2 regions of the Thalassospira sp. CA1 genome follow, and region 2 is predicted to be linked to the other one. Evidence: riboswitches for the same ligand, from Rfam matches in the RefSeq annotation. Region 2 holds a riboswitch; the other holds the start of a gene.
The links. Region 2 has a riboswitch for glycine ahead of AC5Q5A_RS12250 (L-serine ammonia-lyase). Riboswitches for the same ligand answer to the same signal wherever they lie in the genome.
Positions count from the first base shown of each region.

Region 1: it holds a riboswitch for glycine, as region 2 does, so the genes downstream of both, gcvT (glycine cleavage system aminomethyltransferase GcvT) here and AC5Q5A_RS12250 (L-serine ammonia-lyase) in region 2, are expected to answer to the same signal.

Region 1 covers NZ_JBZCIA010000001.1:710,059-718,846, forward strand. Annotated here, with positions in the region: gene AC5Q5A_RS03215 (putative bifunctional diguanylate cyclase/phosphodiesterase) at 1-97, opposite strand, end outside; gene rnhA (ribonuclease HI) at 366-815, opposite strand; gene AC5Q5A_RS03225 (homoserine kinase) at 841-1,809, opposite strand; gene ispH (4-hydroxy-3-methylbut-2-enyl diphosphate reductase) at 1,855-2,802, opposite strand; gene AC5Q5A_RS03235 (hypothetical protein) at 3,059-3,616, shown strand; glycine riboswitch at 3,720-3,818, shown strand; glycine riboswitch at 3,822-3,929, shown strand; gene gcvT (glycine cleavage system aminomethyltransferase GcvT) at 3,989-5,101, shown strand; gene gcvH (glycine cleavage system protein GcvH) at 5,176-5,547, shown strand; gene gcvPA (aminomethyl-transferring glycine dehydrogenase subunit GcvPA) at 5,551-6,906, shown strand; gene gcvPB (aminomethyl-transferring glycine dehydrogenase subunit GcvPB) at 6,903-8,399, shown strand; gene AC5Q5A_RS03260 (protein phosphatase CheZ) at 8,602-8,788, shown strand, end outside.
Region 2 covers NZ_JBZCIA010000006.1:157,595-166,382, forward strand. Annotated here, with positions in the region: gene AC5Q5A_RS12225 (DeoR/GlpR family DNA-binding transcription regulator) at 1-405, shown strand, start outside; gene AC5Q5A_RS12230 (aspartate aminotransferase family protein) at 429-1,763, opposite strand; gene AC5Q5A_RS12235 (phosphotransferase enzyme family protein) at 1,760-2,761, opposite strand; gene fabG (3-oxoacyl-ACP reductase FabG) at 3,011-3,790, shown strand; gene AC5Q5A_RS12245 (dihydrofolate reductase family protein) at 3,874-4,407, opposite strand; gene AC5Q5A_RS12250 (L-serine ammonia-lyase) at 4,570-6,009, opposite strand; glycine riboswitch at 6,203-6,308, opposite strand; gene gpmI (2,3-bisphosphoglycerate-independent phosphoglycerate mutase) at 6,582-8,174, shown strand; gene AC5Q5A_RS12260 (murein hydrolase activator EnvC family protein) at 8,152-8,788, shown strand, end outside.

The DNA.
Region 1 (8,788 bases), on a different contig from region 2:
GCAGCACCTTGTAGCTGACATAGCCAAAAACGATGAAAAGCGCGAGCGAGAACAGCGAAACAAGCGGCAATGCGATAAACAGCAGCCGACTGCTCAAGGACTTTCGTTGTAAAAACCCGTACGATCCGCGTGACAAGCGTTCTCTCCCTGACACCCACTTTAGGCTAGTCGAATATAATGTACTCGACCTTTGTATGGGTGCCAACACCCCCTTGAATTAGTCTCAAGTCAAACCGCAACTTGATGAAAACGCAAGTTTGATTTCGTTAAACATTCAATTATCTGACACAAGCCAGCAAAGCTATTTATCTTGTAGCGAAGTCCCTCAGCTTCAAGCATTTTTCCCGATAACCGCGAAAAATTCGTTATCGCGGCACAGCTTGTCGGGCCAATTCGTCGCATCTTTCGTTTTCCGGGTGACCGGCATGACCCTTTACCCAGTGCCACTCGACCTTATGTGGTTCAAGGGCTTGGAGCAAACGTTGCCATAATTCCACATTCTTGACCGGCTTTTTATCGGCGGTTTTCCAGCCACGTTTCTGCCAGCCGAAAATCCATTTGGTAATACCGTCGCGCACATAGCTGCTGTCGGTGTAGATATCGATGACGCAGGGACGTTTCAGGGCTTCCAGCGCACTGATGGCCGCCATCATTTCCATACGATTGTTGGTGGTTTCCGGATCGCCGCCCGACATTTCCTTTTCGACACCCTTGAAGCGCAAAATAGCGCCCCAGCCACCGGGGCCGGGATTGCCGCTGCACGCGCCGTCCGTGTAAATCTCGACGCGGTTATCGTCACCGTTACTTGAAGTCATATTGTCGTGTTCCCCGCCTTTGTGCCTAATCCAGGCCATAGGCTGTTGCGTTTTCCACACGTTGGTGGAACCGCAATTTGTTGATGTATTCGCGCGGGTTCTTCGGGGTGACCAGCGCATCCTTGGGTGTATTCACCCAGTCATACAGCCGTGTCAGAAGGAACCGAAGACTTGCGCCGCGCGCCAGAATGGGCAGGGCGGCCTTTTCGACGTCCGAAAGTGGACGGACCTTGCTGTAATGCGACAGAAGGTTTTTGGCCTTGGTCACATTGAAGCTGTTATCGGGTTCAAAGCACCAGGCATTCATGCAAATTGCAACGTCATAGCAAAACAGGTCATTGCACGCGAAATAGAAGTCAATCAGCCCGGAAACGGCTTCCTTGTTCGGAAAGAAGAAGACGTTATCGGGGAACAGATCCGCGTGAATGACCCCCTTGGGCAAGGCATGCGGCCAGTTTTCTTCAAGAAATGCGAGCTCTTCGCCAATCATCTTGCCAAGGCCGGGTTCGACATCGTCGGCATGTTCCGCGCAGCTGTCGAAAAGCGAACGCCATCCTTTGATGCTCAGCGCATTGGGCAGGTGCATTTCGAAGTCCTGACCGGCTGAGTGCAATTCGGCCAGTGCGGCGCCGACCCCGGCACAGTGATGGGGTTGAATACGCCTGGGCGACATGCCTTGCAGGAAGGACGTGATGGCGGCCGGGCGACCACAAAGGCGTCGCAGGGCAACACCGTCCTTGCCGTGGATCGGGGTCGGGCAATTCAGTCCCTTGGCCGACAAGTGATCCATCAGGCCAAGATAGAAGGGCAAATCATCTGGATTTACCCGCTTCTCATACAGGGTCAGGATATAAGGCGCCTTGGTCGTCTGAAGCAGGAAATTGGTATTTTCGACGCCTTCTGCGATCCCCTTGAACGATACCACGTCACCGATATCGTATTCGGCCACAAAGCGGGAAATATCTTCGTCTGAAACGTCGGTATAGACGGCCATGAGTTCTATCGTCGTCCTGATCTGAAAGTAAGCATGTCCGCAGACCTAGCTGGCAAGCTGACGCGGCAGTTTGAAGGTGACATTTTCGTTGGTCAGCGTGATTGTCTCGACCGTCACGTCAAAGCGTTCGCGGCAGGCATCAATGACTTCCTCGACCAGGATTTCAGGCGCGGACGCACCCGCAGTGATGCCAAGGCTTGAAATACCGTCAAGCTTGGACCAGTCGATATCCTTTGCCCGTTCGACCAGAACCGACCGTGTGCAGCCTTCGCGTTTGGCGACTTCGACCAGACGGTTGGAGTTCGATGAGTTCGGCGCGCCAAGGACCAGAATGGCATCGGCCTTTTCCGCGATCAGTTTGACCGCATGCTGGCGGTTGGTCGTGGCGTAGCAGATGTCTTCCTTTTTCGGCACCGCGATTGACGGGAAACGCCGTTGCAGGATTTCAATGATCTTGGCGGTGTCATCAAGTGACAAGGTCGTCTGGGTTACGAAGGCCAGATTTTCCGGATCGCTGATTTCGATGGTTTCGGCGTCTTCTTCGGTCTCGACCAGGGTCATGCTGCCGGGGGGTAACTGGCCCATCGTGCCGATGACTTCGGGATGACCGGCATGACCAATCAGAAGAATATGTTTGCCATCGGCGTGATGACGTTCCGCCCCGCGATGGACCTTGGAGACCAGCGGGCAGGTCGCATCAAGATATTCAAGTTTGCGGGTTTCGGCCGCCTCGGGCACGGATTTCGGGACACCATGGGCCGAAAAGATCACTGGCACGCCATCGGGAACGGCATCAAGTTCGTCAACGAAAACGGCACCCATATCGCGTAGGCGATTGACCACGAATTTGTTATGCACGATTTCGTGGCGGACATAGACAGGTGCACCATATTTTTCGAGTGCCTTTTCGACGATCTCGATGGCGCGATCAACCCCCGCGCAGAAACCGCGCGGATTGGCAAGAACGATCCGAAGGCTGGCTTTGTCAGACATGATACAGGTCCGGCTTTCCCAATTGCGTGCGGGCGTTGCCGACGCATTTTTCAAACATTGACGTTACATAACCTGCCTGATCATGCGGTGCAATGACTCTGGGGTAAATGGTCGGTGCGGGTTGGCCGAATTTTTGACGTTTTACACGGCCCAAGGCCGTTCAAGCGGGTTGTGCCGACATCCGCGACAGAATAGACTGCGCGCGGGCCGGTCGTCGCGACGTGGCCCGAAAACATTTGGTTTGATAGAGGCTTGGATGACAATCGGTAACGGACTTCGGCGCGTTTATGCATTGGGTATGGTCTCGCTTGGTGGATTGCTAAGCGCATGCGGCGGTGGCAACCCGTTTGAAGAACAGCCGGTCCCGGTTTGTCCGGCGGCCTATCTGCCAAAGGATACGGCAAAGCTTGTCCAGTTCAGTGGTGCAGGCCGTGACCTGACCGATGTGATCGTCGAAGCCGAATTTACCGGCTACCTTGGTGATTGCGGCTATGACCTTGATGACAAGGAACTTGATGTCATCATCAGCCCGATCATTACCGCCGAGCTTGGACCGGCAGCCCAGAACCGTAACGTTCAATTTAAATATTTCGTCGCCCTGCGTGACCCGAACGGCACCTTCATTCAGAAGTCGGTGTTTGACGTGAATATGGCGTTTGCCGACAATCTGAACATGGCACGCATCCGTGACGAGCAGGTGACCCTGTCGGTGCCGTTGGACGATGTCTGGACCGGTCCGGATTACGAAATCTATCTTGGTTTTCAGCTGAGCGCGGACCAACTTGAGTATAATCGCCGGTTCGGAACCGATTGATTTTATTCGGGTTTGTTTGCTTGAGACGCGGCAGACCGATCGTGCCCGAAAAATAGGGGCTGGTCGGTTTGCGCGGAAACCCGTATAACAGAAACATACCCAAATGATGCACGTGGGAGAGGCCGCAGTCCTTATCGGATGAGCGGACGCCGAAGGAGCAACCACCCCGGAAACTCTCAGGCAACAGGACCGCGTGGAGATGGGACTCTGGAAAGCAGGTGACCTGAATTTGTGATCAGGAACACCTCGCCGAAGATGTAAGCAGACCGGCTTCCTACCCCGGATGTGATTCTTTCAGGCTCCAAAGACAGAGGGGGAATGTGGTTGGCCACTGGTCGGCTATATTTCGCAACGATTGTCCTGGAGAACCTGATGGCGGATCAAGAATCCGAACTTCTAAAAACTGCCCTTTATGATTTGCATGTGGAACTCGGTGCCAAAATGGTGCCGTTCGCTGGCTATGCCATGCCTGTGCAATATCCGCTTGGTGTGAAGGGCGAACATCTTCATACCCGTGCGAAGGCAGGCCTGTTTGATGTGTCCCATATGGGGCAGGTGCGTTTGACCGGCGAGAACCGCGTGGCGGAGCTTGAAAAACTTGTGCCCGGTGATATCGCCATCCTTAAACCCGGTCGCACCCGCTATTCCGCATTTACCCAGGACGATGGCACGATCCTTGATGATCTGATGATTACCAATGCGGGCGACAGCCTGTTTCTGGTGATCAATGCGGCCTGCAAGGACGATGACATCGTTCACATGCGTGCCAATCTTGGCGATGGTGTATCGCTTGAAGAAATCGATGACCGTGCGCTTCTGGCACTTCAGGGCCCGGAAGCGGCCAAGGTTCTGGCACGCTTTGCGCCATCGGTTGCCGATCTGAAATTTATGAGCTTTGCCGAAATCGACATCGCTGGCAGTCCGTGCTTTGTGACCCGTTCGGGTTACACCGGCGAAGACGGCTTTGAGATTTCCGTACCCAACGCCGATGCCGAGGCGCTTGCACGCAAGTTGCTCGCCGAGGATGAGGTCGAGGCGATCGGCCTTGGTGCACGTGACTCATTGCGCCTCGAAGCGGGTCTTTGCCTGTATGGTAACGACATTGATACCACCACGACCCCGGTTGAAGGGGATCTGAACTGGATCATCAACAAACGTCGCCGGGCCGAGGGTGGCTTCAAGGGGGCGGATGTGATCCTTGATCAGCTTGAACACGGTGCGGATCGCAAACGTGTCGGCATCAAGCCCGAAGGCAAGGCACCGGCACGCGAACACACCCAGATTTTGAACGCGGATGGCGAAGACATCGGCGAGATCACCTCGGGCGGGTTTGGCCCGACCGTCGATGGTCCGATTGCCATGGGGTATGTTGCAATTGAATTTGCCGAACCGGGTACCAAGGTCGATCTTATGGTGCGTGGCAAGGCGCGCCCGGCCGAGGTGGTCGAACTTCCGTTCGCGCCGCATCGTTATTTCCGCGGTTGAGAACCAGAATTTATCATAGAGAGAGCGGCGCTACGCTGCATTGGCACTGAATTGATCAACAGGGACAATGGAAGATGACTAAGAAATTTTCGCAGGAACATGAATGGATCGAGCTTGAAGACGGTGTGGCAACCGTTGGCATTACCGATTACGCGCAGCAGTCGCTGGGCGATATCGTCTATGTCGAGCTGCCGGAAGTTGGCAAGAAACTGACCAAGGATGGCGACGCCGCAGTTGTTGAATCGGTCAAGGCCGCCAGCGACGTTTACGCCCCGCTGGATGGCGAAATTGTCGAGGTCAATGAAGAGCTCGATGACAATCCTGCACTGGTCAATGAAGCCCCGGAATCCGATGGCTGGTTCTTTAGAATGACACTGACCGATGAATCCCAGCTTGATGAGCTGATGGATGAAGCTGCCTACAAAGACTTCGTCGAAGGCCTTTAAAACATGCGTTATCTCCCACTGACACGCGCTGATCGTGCTGCGATGCTTGATACCATCGGGGCATCATCGGTTGATGAACTTTACTGTGATGTGCCGGACGGCGCGTTGCTTGATGCACCTGTTGATTTGCCATCCCACCTTGGCGAAATGCAGGTCGAACGCGATATGATGGCCTTGGCCGCCAAGAATATGGGCGCATCAAGCGTGCCCAGTTTCCTGGGTGCGGGTGCCTATCGCCACCATGTCCCGGCGACGGTTGATTACGTGATCCAGCGCGGTGAATTCCTGACCGCCTATACCCCGTATCAGCCGGAAATCGCGCAAGGCACGCTGCAATACCTGTTTGAATTCCAGACCCAGGTTGCCTCGATCACCGGGATGGATGTTGCCAACGCGTCGATGTGGGATGGTGCGACATCCTGTGCCGAAGCGGTTCTGATGGCCTGCCGCGCGACCCGTCGCAAAAAGGCGGTGCTTTCGGGTGGTCTGCATCCGCATTACCGCGAAGTGACCGAAACCTATTGCCAGTATAGCGACACCGAAGTCGCCGGGCGCGACGGGCATCCGGAACATCAGGCAACTGCCGAAGAACTCAACGATCTGATTGATGATCAGACGGCATGTGTTGTGGTGCAGTACCCGGACGTGTTTGGCCGCATTCAGGATCACACCCAACTGGCTGATCTTTGCCATGCCAAGGGTGCGCTTCTGGTGGTGGTCTTTACCGAGGCGGTGGCGTTTGGCGCGGTGAAATCACCGGGCAGCTTTGGCGCAGACATCGTTTGCGGCGAAGGCCAGTCGATCGGTAATGCGCTGAACTATGGTGGGCCGTATGTCGGGCTGTTTGCCACCACGCAAAAGCTCGTGCGTCAGATGCCGGGCCGCTTGTGCGGTGAAACGGTCGATCAAGACGGCAAGCGTGGTTTTGTTCTGACGCTTTCGACCCGCGAACAGCATATCCGCCGTGAAAAGGCGACCTCGAACATCTGCACCAACTCGGGCCTGTGTTCGTTGGCCTTTACGGTGCATATGAGCCTGCTGGGTGAAGACGGTTATCGCCGTCTGGCGACATTGAACCATGAAAATGCCTGCAAGGCGGCGGATGCGATTGATGCCGTTGATGGGGCGTCTGTGGTCAATGACAGCTTCTTTAACGAATTCACCGTCAAGCTCTCCAAGCCGGCCGCCGAAGTGGTTGAAGCACTGGTTGCCAAGGGCGTCCTTGCTGGTGTGCCGCTGTCGCGCCTGTATCCGAACCGTTCGGATCTGGATAACTACCTGTTGGTTGCGGTCACCGAAACCAACACGGACGAGGATATCGCGGCCCTTGCGTCCGCATTGAAGGAGGCGCTGGCATGACCTTTACAACCCATACCGGCAACCGTGGACTTGTTCTTGAAGAGCAGCTTATTTTCGAGCAGGGCCAGCCCGGCCGAACCGGCGTTGATTTGCCGGAACCCAAGGGCACCAAATCGCGCCTTGGCGGTCTTGACCGTGACAGCGACGTTGGTCTTCCGGGCCTTTCGGAGCCGCAAGTCGTGCGTCACTTCACGCGCCTGTCGCAGAAGAACTATGGCATTGATGCCGGTTTCTTCCCGCTTGGTTCGTGCACGATGAAGCATAACCCGCGCCTGAACGAAAAAGTTGCGCGTTTGCCCGGTCTTGCCGATCTGCATCCGATGCAGCCTGAAAGCACCGTTCAGGGTGCGCTGGAACTGATTGATCAGTGTGCGCATTGGCTTTTGGTTCTGACCGGCATGCCGGCGGTTTCCATGTCCCCGGCAGCGGGCGCTCAGGGCGAGCTTTGCGGCATGATGGCCATTCGCGCCGCCCTTGATGCACGCGGTGAAAACCGTCGTCGCGTTCTGGTGCCGGAATCCGCCCACGGGACCAACCCGGCAACCGCAGCCGCCTGTGGCTTTACAGTTGATTCGATCCCCGCGACCGAAGACGGCCGTGTTGATCTGGCCGCATTCGAAGCCAAGCTTGGCGACGATGTGGCGGGCATCATGCTGACCAACCCGAACACCTGCGGTCTGTTCGAACGTGACGTGCGCAAGATTGCCGATCTGGTGCATGAAGCGGGTGGTTACTTCTATTGCGATGGTGCGAACTTCAACGCCATTGTTGGTCGGGTGCGCCCGGCAGACCTTGGCATTGATGCGATGCATATCAACCTGCACAAGACGTTCTCGACCCCGCATGGCGGCGGTGGACCGGGTTCAGGACCCGTTGTCTTTTCCGAGGCACTGGCACCGTTTGCCCCGATCCCGTATGTCGTGAAAAAGGGTGATGGCTTCCATCTGGTCGAAACCGCAGACGAAGAAGACGGCATGAAGCCGTTTGGCCGTCTGAAAGGCTTCCATGGTCAGATGGGCATGTTCATTCGTGCCCTGACCTATATGAAAAGCCATGGTGCAGATGGCCTGCGTCAGGCATCGGGTGATGCGGTTCTGAATGCCAACTATCTGCTGGCGCGTCTTAAGGACAAGCTCAGTGTCGCCTTCCCGGGCTATTGCATGCATGAAGCCCTGTTTGATGACGGCTTCTTGAAAGATACCGGGGTTTCGACACTGGATCTGGCCAAGGCAATCATCGACGAAGGGTTCCACCCGATGACGATGTATTTCCCGCTGGTGGTTCATGGGGCGTTGCTGATCGAACCGACCGAGACCGAAACCAAGGAGTCGATCGATCAGTTCTGTGATGCGATTCTGTCGCTTGTGGCCAAGGCCGAGTCGGGCGATGCAGAATTCTTCAAGAATGCACCGTACCTTACCCCGCGTAGACGCCTTGATGAAACGGCGGCTGCACGTAAGCCGGTTTTGCGCTGGAAGCCTGAAACAGCTTGATAACCAACGCAACCTGACCTTTTGGTGCACCCCGGTCTTTTGGCCGGGGTGTTCTTTTTCAAAGACTTGGACTTGAAACCCATTGGACTTGTCGCAATCTGCACCCTTATACTTGCCGTAATAGTAATGAACGCCGTCAAAATGGTGCGTTTGGGGATTTAGTGATCGGACGCATGTCCGTTCCGGAGGGTTAAAGTCAGTTATGTCTCGTCGCGTGCAAAAAGTATTCACTGCCGAACGTCGTCTTAAAGAACGCACCGGTGGTGTGGTTGAGGATTGGTCTGACTCCTTTTTTGACCCGACGCTGGAAAGCGGCATGGGGGCAGGGGAACCGATGCAGGCATCCTTGCCAGCAGCGACGAGTGCCCTGGAAACATCCGGTATTACCC
Region 2 (8,788 bases):
CATTCGTTCGGCGTCGCCACGGTTCTCGCCATCAACCCGACGATCCGGGTGATCATGGCGCCGGGTCTTTATCACGCACAGGAAGGTGCGATGCACGGCGCGCAGACCGTGCGGTTTTTAGAAAACTATCGGGTGGAATGGGCCATTCTGGGTGCCAGTGGCCTTGACGGTGACGGGGCAAGCGATGCGCTGATCGAGGCGGCTGACGTTTATTCCGTCATGATGGAACGCGCCACACGCAGCATGATCGTTGCCGATCACACCAAGTTCAATCAGGCCTTCCCGGCGCGCTATTGCGACTGGACGTCGGTCGATGTTCTGGTCACTGATGAAAGCCCGATGGGGGTTCTTGATGAAACCATCCGTGCCGGTGGTTGTATGATCAAGGCAGCGACGCGCAACTGATCCCTAAATCGCAGTCCGGACGCTTATCTACAGGCTCGAAGCGACTTCGCCAGCGCCTCGATAAAGAAATCGACCTCGGACGATTTCAGGCAAAGCGGCGGGCGAATTTTCAATGTCTGGCCGTATTTCCCGGCCGCCCCGATCAGAACCCGGTTATCGCGCATGGCATTGATGATGTCACTGACCAGTTGCCCGCTGGGATTTGTCGGGTCGCCATCGGGTGACAGATCAACACCGATAAACAACCCAGCCCCGCGCACGTCGCTGATACGGCCATCAATATCAGCCAGATGCAGCAACCCTTCGCGCAGTGATTTGCCACATAGGGCCGCATTGGCCTGAAGGTTTTCATCGCGGATGACATTCAAAACGGCCAGCCCCGTCGCCGATGCCACGGGGCTTGCGGCAAAGGTGTTGAAATATCCGACATCGTCGCAAAATGCGCTGAGCAATTCCGGACGCACGGCAATGCCCGCCATCGGAAAACCATTGCCCATCGGTTTACCCATGCTGACAATATCGGGTTCGACATCGTGTCGGGCAAAGCCCCAGAAGGCATCACCGGTTCTGCCAAACCCAGGTTGCACTTCATCGGCAATAAACAGCCCGCCCGCCCGATGCACAATCGCGACTGCCAGACGCAGGAAACCGCGCGGGTTGGAAAACACACCGTCACTGGAAAAAATGCTATCGGCGATCAGGGCCGCAACCCCGTATCCGCGATCCTGCAAAACCAGTGCGGCCTTGTTGACCTCATCGGCGAAACCAGCGGCAATATCATCGCCGTAGATCAATCTGCTCGGGGCTGGAATGGCAATGACGTGATCGGGCAGGTTGCCCCGCTTCAATGCCGATGGCGAAATGTCGGTCACTGCCGCCGTGTTGCCGTGATAGGCGGACTCAGTCACGATAAAACCACGCGCGCCCGTCGCACGCTGGGCAATCCGCAACGCAAGGTCATTGGCCTCGCTGCCGCTACAGGTCAGAACGATGTTTTCAAGGTAATTCGGAAATGTCGCCTTCAGACGATCGAGATATTCCTCGGTCGTCTGGTGCAGGTATCGACTGTTGATATTAAGCTTCGCGGCCTGCTCGGACATGGCGGCCACCACACGCGGATGGCAATGCCCGACCGAGGGCACATTGTTATAGAAATCCAGATAGCTGGTGCCATCCGCCGCCGTCATCCAGCAGCCTGATCCCGACACCATTTCAATCGGATCGCGGTAAAACAGAACCGATGCCGCGCCAAAGTTCCGGGTGCGGCGCGACAAAAGGTCGTCACCCTCCTTGGTCTGCGCGAAAGAGGTTTTGCCATCATAGGCGTTCATATCAAGTATGGGGCGCACAGGCTTCATTTCGCACTCTCGGCTGTCAGATAATCCTGCGCCATTTGCAGGGTCCCGGCGGTAAAGCCCGTGCCCATTTCCTGCGCGGTCGGTGTTTCCGGATGGCTGGCAATCCAGGCCGTCAGCAAAAGACGCCTAAGCATTACAAAGCTATCAAGCATCGCCGCGTCACTGGCTGAAAACGGCGCAACGGTCCGGTATCCCTCGACCCAGGCTTCCTTGAGCGCCGGGACAATCGGATCAAGCTCGATAAAGCTGATCGCAGCCGCAAAGTCATAGCCAAACCAGCCAAAACCGCAGTCATCGAAATCAATCACACCCAGCCGCTCACCTTCGACCAGAAGGTTTGCCAGACGCAAATCGGCATGGATCAGACCATAGCGATCATTGCCCATCCCGAAAGACGCAAGCTTCTGATCAAGATGGCTGCATAAACGTTCAAGCAACGCCAGACCATCTTCATCAAGTCCCGGTGCGTCCCGCCAATCCCCCCAATGCGGATTGGCGCCAAGGGTAGTATCGAATGTCCAGCTTTTGCGCACAAAATTAACCGATCGCGTCCATTGCCGCGCATGTCCATGCAGGCGCGCACTGATCGCGCCCAGCTTGAAAAATCCATCAACCAGCGCCTCATCAGCAGAGGGTTCCGCGCCACGCATGAAATCAAACGCGACCACATGGCGACTGACCCCGCCATGATCAAACTCGGCAACCAGTGACCCGTCACTGCGCATGCGTGGCTTGGGTGTTTCGACAATGTCACTGGCCCGAAGGGCATTGATCCAGGCGAGTTCAGACTCGATTTCGGCACGGGTGTGATAGCCCGGCCGATGAACGCGCAGGATCAGTTTTGCCCCGCTATTTGGATCGGTTGCCAAAAAAGTCGCATTTTCCGAAACGGTCAAAAGCGACACCCCGGCATCCGGCCCCATGCCCCAACCGGGCAGGACTGATATGGCGCCCTCTTTCAGGACATCAATCATGTTGTCATCGTAAATGCCGCCCAATTGATGCCTCCTGTCGCTGTTTCGTGACCGCCTTGAAATGGATGTTTCGCGCCGTTTCAGGACCGTCTCAGTGTCATTTTGTGAATAATGCGGCACAAAATGTGTAACTTGCAACATTTTTTGTTGCATCACGGAATATTTCGACCAATCATCAAGAAAACATAACGCAGCGCACAATCAGGGAACCGGCAATCCGCAGCACACTGCAAAGCTGGCGCATTGCCCAATGACTTCACGAAAGGATCGACCATGCTGACTTCGATTTCCGGCAAAAGCGTCATCGTCACCGGTGGCTCAAAGGGCATTGGCAAGGGCATCGCCAAGGTATTTGCCAGCAAGGGAGCAAAGGTCATGATCGCCGCCCGCACCGAAAAGGATGCAGCCGCGACCGTGGATGAAATCAAGGCCGCCGGGGGCACCGCCGACATGTTCCTGTGTGATGTCTCGGATTTCGATCAGGTTTCCGCGCTTGCCGACTACACGGCCAAGACCTTTGGCGGGATTGATATCCTGTGCGCCAATGCCGGCATCTTTCCGCAGGTCAAGATGGTCGATATGACGGCGGATGACTGGGATCAGGTGATGTCGACCAACCTTAAAAGCAGCTTCTTGTGCGTGAAGGCCTGCATTCCCCATTTCGAAAAAGCTGGCAAGGGCCGCGTGGTGATCACGTCCTCGATCACCGGGCCGATCACCGGTTATCCCGGATGGTCGCACTATGGCGCGTCAAAGGCCGGCCAGCTTGGCTTTATCAAGACGGCTGCCATGGAATTGTCGCGCTATAACACGACGATCAATGCCGTCATGCCTGGCAATATCATGACAGAGGGCCTGGCCGATCTTGGCGAGGATTATCTGAGCTCGATGGCGAACTCGATCCCGCTGAAACGTCTGGGCAGTGTCGAGGATATCGCCAATGCCGCCCTGTTCTTTGCATCCGATGAAGCCGCCTATATCACCGGCCAGCAGATCGTGGTCGATGGTGGCCAGATCCTGCCAGAATCGCTTGAGGCACTTGAAGAGATCTAAGCCTTTATCCTGCGCCAAAAACAGCACAGGAACACAAAGCCCGCATCCGGTTCACCAGATGCGGGCTTTGTTTATTTTCTGGCTTAGGCCAAACCGTACTGGCTGCGCACGACACCGGAATTGTATCGCTCGGACGCCAGAAGACGGGGCTTAAGCCCACCAGCGTCACGCCCGAACAATGAAATACCGGAACCCAGCACTTCCGGGATGGTAAAGATATCAAGCTGATCGGCAAAGCCGCCAAACAGGAACTGTGTCACCACACTGCCCCCGCCGACGACCCAGATGTCACCATCCGCCGACCGCCGGTCGCGCAATTGATCGACCAGTTCGATGATACTCCCGCCATAGGCCTCGGTATTGGCAGGCCGATCTTTGGGCAGTTCGCGTGAAGTCAAAACGATTGTGCGGCGGGCCTCATAGGGCCAGTCGCCAAATTCCATCACCTGATCAAAGGTGTTTCGCCCGATGATCAGCGTACCGACGGAGTCCAGAAAGTCATCAAAGCCGAACTCGGCCGGGTCATATTCCCCCAACCAGTCCACCGCACCATTAGCACGCGCAATGAAGCCATCCAGACTGACCGCGATGTAAATGCGGAACAGTTTTTTGCTCATGTCTATGTCCAACCGATATTGGGGTCTTTGCCCCTATTTTTAGTCGGCAAATCATAGCAAAACACCAACCGCAAGTCGCAAGAAACAAGAACAGAAAACCGTCTAATTTACAGCGCAGGTGCCCAAAAGCCCGGTTTTCCGCCCTATTCTTAAGAGTTGGGATCAGCACTCGACCACGTTGACATTGACCGCAAGACCGCCCTGACTGGTTTCCTTGTACTTGCTTTGCATGTCGAGTCCCGTCTGGCGCATGGTCTCGATCACCTTATCAAGCGACACGGTATGCTGTCCGTCACCGCGCAGTGCCAGACGCGCAGCGTTGATCGCCTTGACCGCGCCCATGGTATTGCGTTCAATGCAGGGCACCTGCACCAGACCGCCAATCGGATCGCAGGTCAGGCCAAGGTTATGTTCCATACCGATCTCGGCAGCGTTTTCGACCTGTTCGGGCGTTCCGCCCAGCACGGCACACAACGCGCCCGCAGCCATTGAACAGGCAACCCCCACCTCGCCCTGACAGCCAACTTCGGCCGCGGAGATTGAGGCGCGCTTTTTATAGATCGACCCGATGGCCGCCGCGGTCAGAAGGAATTCACGAATTTTGTGCTGATTGGCGTTGGCACCGAACTTTTCGTAATAACGCAGAACGGCGGGAATAACGCCTGCGGCCCCGTTGGTCGGTGCGGTCACAACCCGACCGCCTGCGGCATTTTCTTCGTTCACGGCAAGGGCATAAAGATTGACCCAGTCAATCACCGTTAGCGGATCACGCAGGCCTGCTTCGGGCTTTTCGGTCAGTTCCTTGTAAAGGTTCGATGCCCGACGTTTGACATTCAGGCCACCGGGCAAGATACCGTCAGTGCGGATGCCACGGTCAATGCAGCTCATCATCGCGTCATGAACGCGATCAACAAAGGCAATGGTTTCATCAGAGCTGCGCCAGCTTTGCTCGTTCTCCATCATGATTTCGGCGATGGAGCGCCCTTCACGCTTGCAGATTTCCATCAGCTCATCGGCGGACGAGAACGGAAATGGCAAGGTGATGTTATCGCCGGAATATTCCGCACCGTGATCGTCACTGGATACGATAAAGCCACCCCCGACCGAGAAATATTCCTGGGTATGGATTTTCACGCCATCTTGGTCAAAGGCGGTAATGCGCATGCCATTGGGATGCTGCGGCAGGGTTTCTGTGAAATGAAACACCAGATTGGTATCGCGGTTAAAGGCAACCGGATACTGCCCGTAAAGCTGCAACTGGCTGGTTTCATCAATCGCAGCCACAGTCGGCACGATATCATCAGGATCGATATTGCGCGGGCGCTTGCCATTCAGGCCCATGATCACCGCGGTATCGGTTGCGTGCCCCTTGCCAGTCAGGGCAAGCGATCCATAAAGATCAACCACGACACTGCCGGTCTTTTGCAAAAGATTGCGCGCCTCAAGTTCAAGGCAGAAACGATATCCCGCGCGCATCGGGCCAACCGTATGCGAACTCGAAGGACCGATACCAATCGTGTAAAGATCGACAACCGACAGGTTGACGTCATGTTGGGATTTCTTTTGCGATCCCGAAGAGGGATCGGTCGCGGGATTTGTCATCAAGGGCCTCCTTCACGGCTCAATAACGCGCTTGTTTTCGCGCTGTTTACGAACCGGTGTTTTTGCCCCCTCTGTCCCTTGACCTGAGATTATCCGCCCTGCCTGATCAAGATCGGCTTGGGGCGTTCATCCTTCGGTGGAAACCTGACCAGCGCTTTCTCCCAGGCGCTTTTTGGTTTCTCTCTCCAGAGCCTCTTCCGTGACGGTCCATCTGCCTGAGAGTGTTTATGAGGCATTGCTCCTTCGGCGCCGTACATCATGCAAATCGCGTGATATCCGAACTCTCCCGTCACGGTGCGAGATAACATTTCTGCCACCTCAGAGGTTCACCGTCAGATTGAACACTATCTGCGTCTTTAGACACTGTCAAAAGAACTGGTTTGCATCTGCAAAATTTTCTGCGGCAGATGCTGTTAAGCAACGGTAATCGTGCTAAATTGCCCTGGTAATTGATGTACCCGTCGTGCGCGAAGACTGACCCACCCTGTCCGCATGGCGGGATTGATGGCGAAAGAACCCGTAAGTCACCATATTTACGGGACATTCAGCCTTTTCCTTTATCTGTGGGGTTTATGAACGTGACTGTATCGAATTCCGTAAAGCGCCCGCGCCCTGTGGTGCTGTGCATTCTGGACGGCTGGGGTTATCGCGAAGAAAGCAAGGACAACGCTGTCGCCCTTGCCAACACGCCTGTCTGGGATGACCTTTACGCCAACAATCCGACCGGGTTTCTCAAGGCCTGCGGTCTGGATGTTGGCCTGCCCGAAGGTCAGATGGGCAACTCGGAAGTCGGTCACATGAACCTTGGTGCTGGCCGTGTGGTCATGCAGGAACTACCCAAAATTGACGAGGCCGTAAAAACCGGCACCATCGCCGATACCGACACCGTCAAAAAGATCATTGCCAAACTTTCCGATTCCAAGGGCGTTTGCCATATCGCGGGTCTTCTGTCCGAAGGCGGGGTGCATTCCCATCAGGCGCACATGGCGGCCCTGGCCAAGATCATTGCAGGTGCCGGTGTACCGGTGAAAATTCACGCCTATCTTGATGGCCGTGATACCGCACCGAAAAGTGCCGCCAAGTTCCTTGAGAAATTCCGCGCCCTGATCGGCGATGCCAATGTTGAAATCGCCACAGTCACCGGCCGTTATTACGCCATGGACCGCGACAATCGGTGGGAACGTGTAAGCCAGGCTTATTTCACCATGGTTCAGGGCAAAAATTACGCCGATGGCCGCAGTGCTGATAGTGCGGAGGCCGCGATTGCCAACGCGTATGAAGCCGGTACGACCGATGAATTTGTTCTGCCGACCGTGATTGGCGATTATGACGGCATGAAGGATGGCGACGGCCTTCTGATGACCAATTTCCGGGCGGATCGCGCACGTGAAATCCTTGCAGCCCTTTGCGCACCGGAATTTGACGGCTTTGATCGCGGCACGCCGGTCAAGTTTGCCGTTCAGGCCGGGATGGTTGAATATTCGTCCGAACATGCGAAATATATGGATGCGATCTATCCGCCGCAGACCCTGCCGAATATCTTTGGCGAAGTGGTTTCCAAGGCCGGCATGAAGCAGCTTCGCATCGCCGAGACCGAGAAATACCCGCATGTGTCGTTCTTCTTTAACGGCGGCGAAGAACAGGTATTCGAGGGCGAGGACCGCATTCTGGTCGCCTCCCCCAAAGTCGCGACCTATGACCTGCAGCCAGAAATGTCGGCACCGGAAGTGACTGAAAAACTGGTCGCTGCCATCAAGTCGGAAAAATACGACACCATCATCCTGAACTTTGCCAACCCGGACATGGTCGGCCATAGCGGCATTCTTGAAGCCGCGATGAAGGCCGCCGAGGCGGTTGATACCTGCCTTGGCAAAGTGATTGACGCGATCAAGTCGGTCGGCGGCGTTGCCTTTGTTACCGCCGATCACGGCAACTGCGAAGTGATGGTTGATCCGGAAACCGGCGAACCGCACACGGCACATACACTTAATCTCGTTCCGACCATCCTTGTTAACGGTCCGGAAGGGGTAACATTGGAAGATGGTCGTTTGGCCGATGTCGCACCGACCTTGCTGCAATTGCTTGGCGTGCCGCAACCGGCCGAAATGACCGGTAAACCCTTGCTTAAGGGCCTGAAACAGAATGACGCGCTTCTTGCGAGCTAAGTTAGCTTATGAGATCGCCCTGCCTGCGCTGATCGCTTTTGCGGTTTTTGCTGCAGGCGGGGCTGCGCCTTCTTTTGCCCAATCGCTGCAAAAGGTTGATCAGCAACTTGATCAACTTGAAAACCAGCTTTCCGAACAGCAAAAACAGGAAGAGTTCCTGTCACGCAAATCCCGGGAACTCTGGACCGAGGAACAAGCCCTTCAGTCCGAGGCGATATCTGTCGCCAGACGCACCCAGCGCCTTGAAACGACGCTGACCGAACTGGAAGATCAGCTCGAAACCCTTGAAGCACGCGAAAAGGTCGCGGCCACCAGCCTTGAAGACAAGGCCGGGCAATATGCTCGCATCCTGATGGCCCTGCAGCGCCTGTCGACCACCCCGCCCGAAGCAGTCATTGCCCTGCCGACATCGCCGCAGGATACGTTGCGTTCGGCGGTATTGCTTAAGGCCGCCTTGCCCGGTGTCGAACAGCATGCCCGCGATCTGCGCAAGGAACTGGGCGAGATTGCCACGCTGCGCGAAGATATTCGCAATCGTCGCAGCGAGTTGGCCGCTGCCACCCAGGAATTGCAACAAGAACGCGCATCCCTTGCCGCCCTTCTGGATGAAAAGC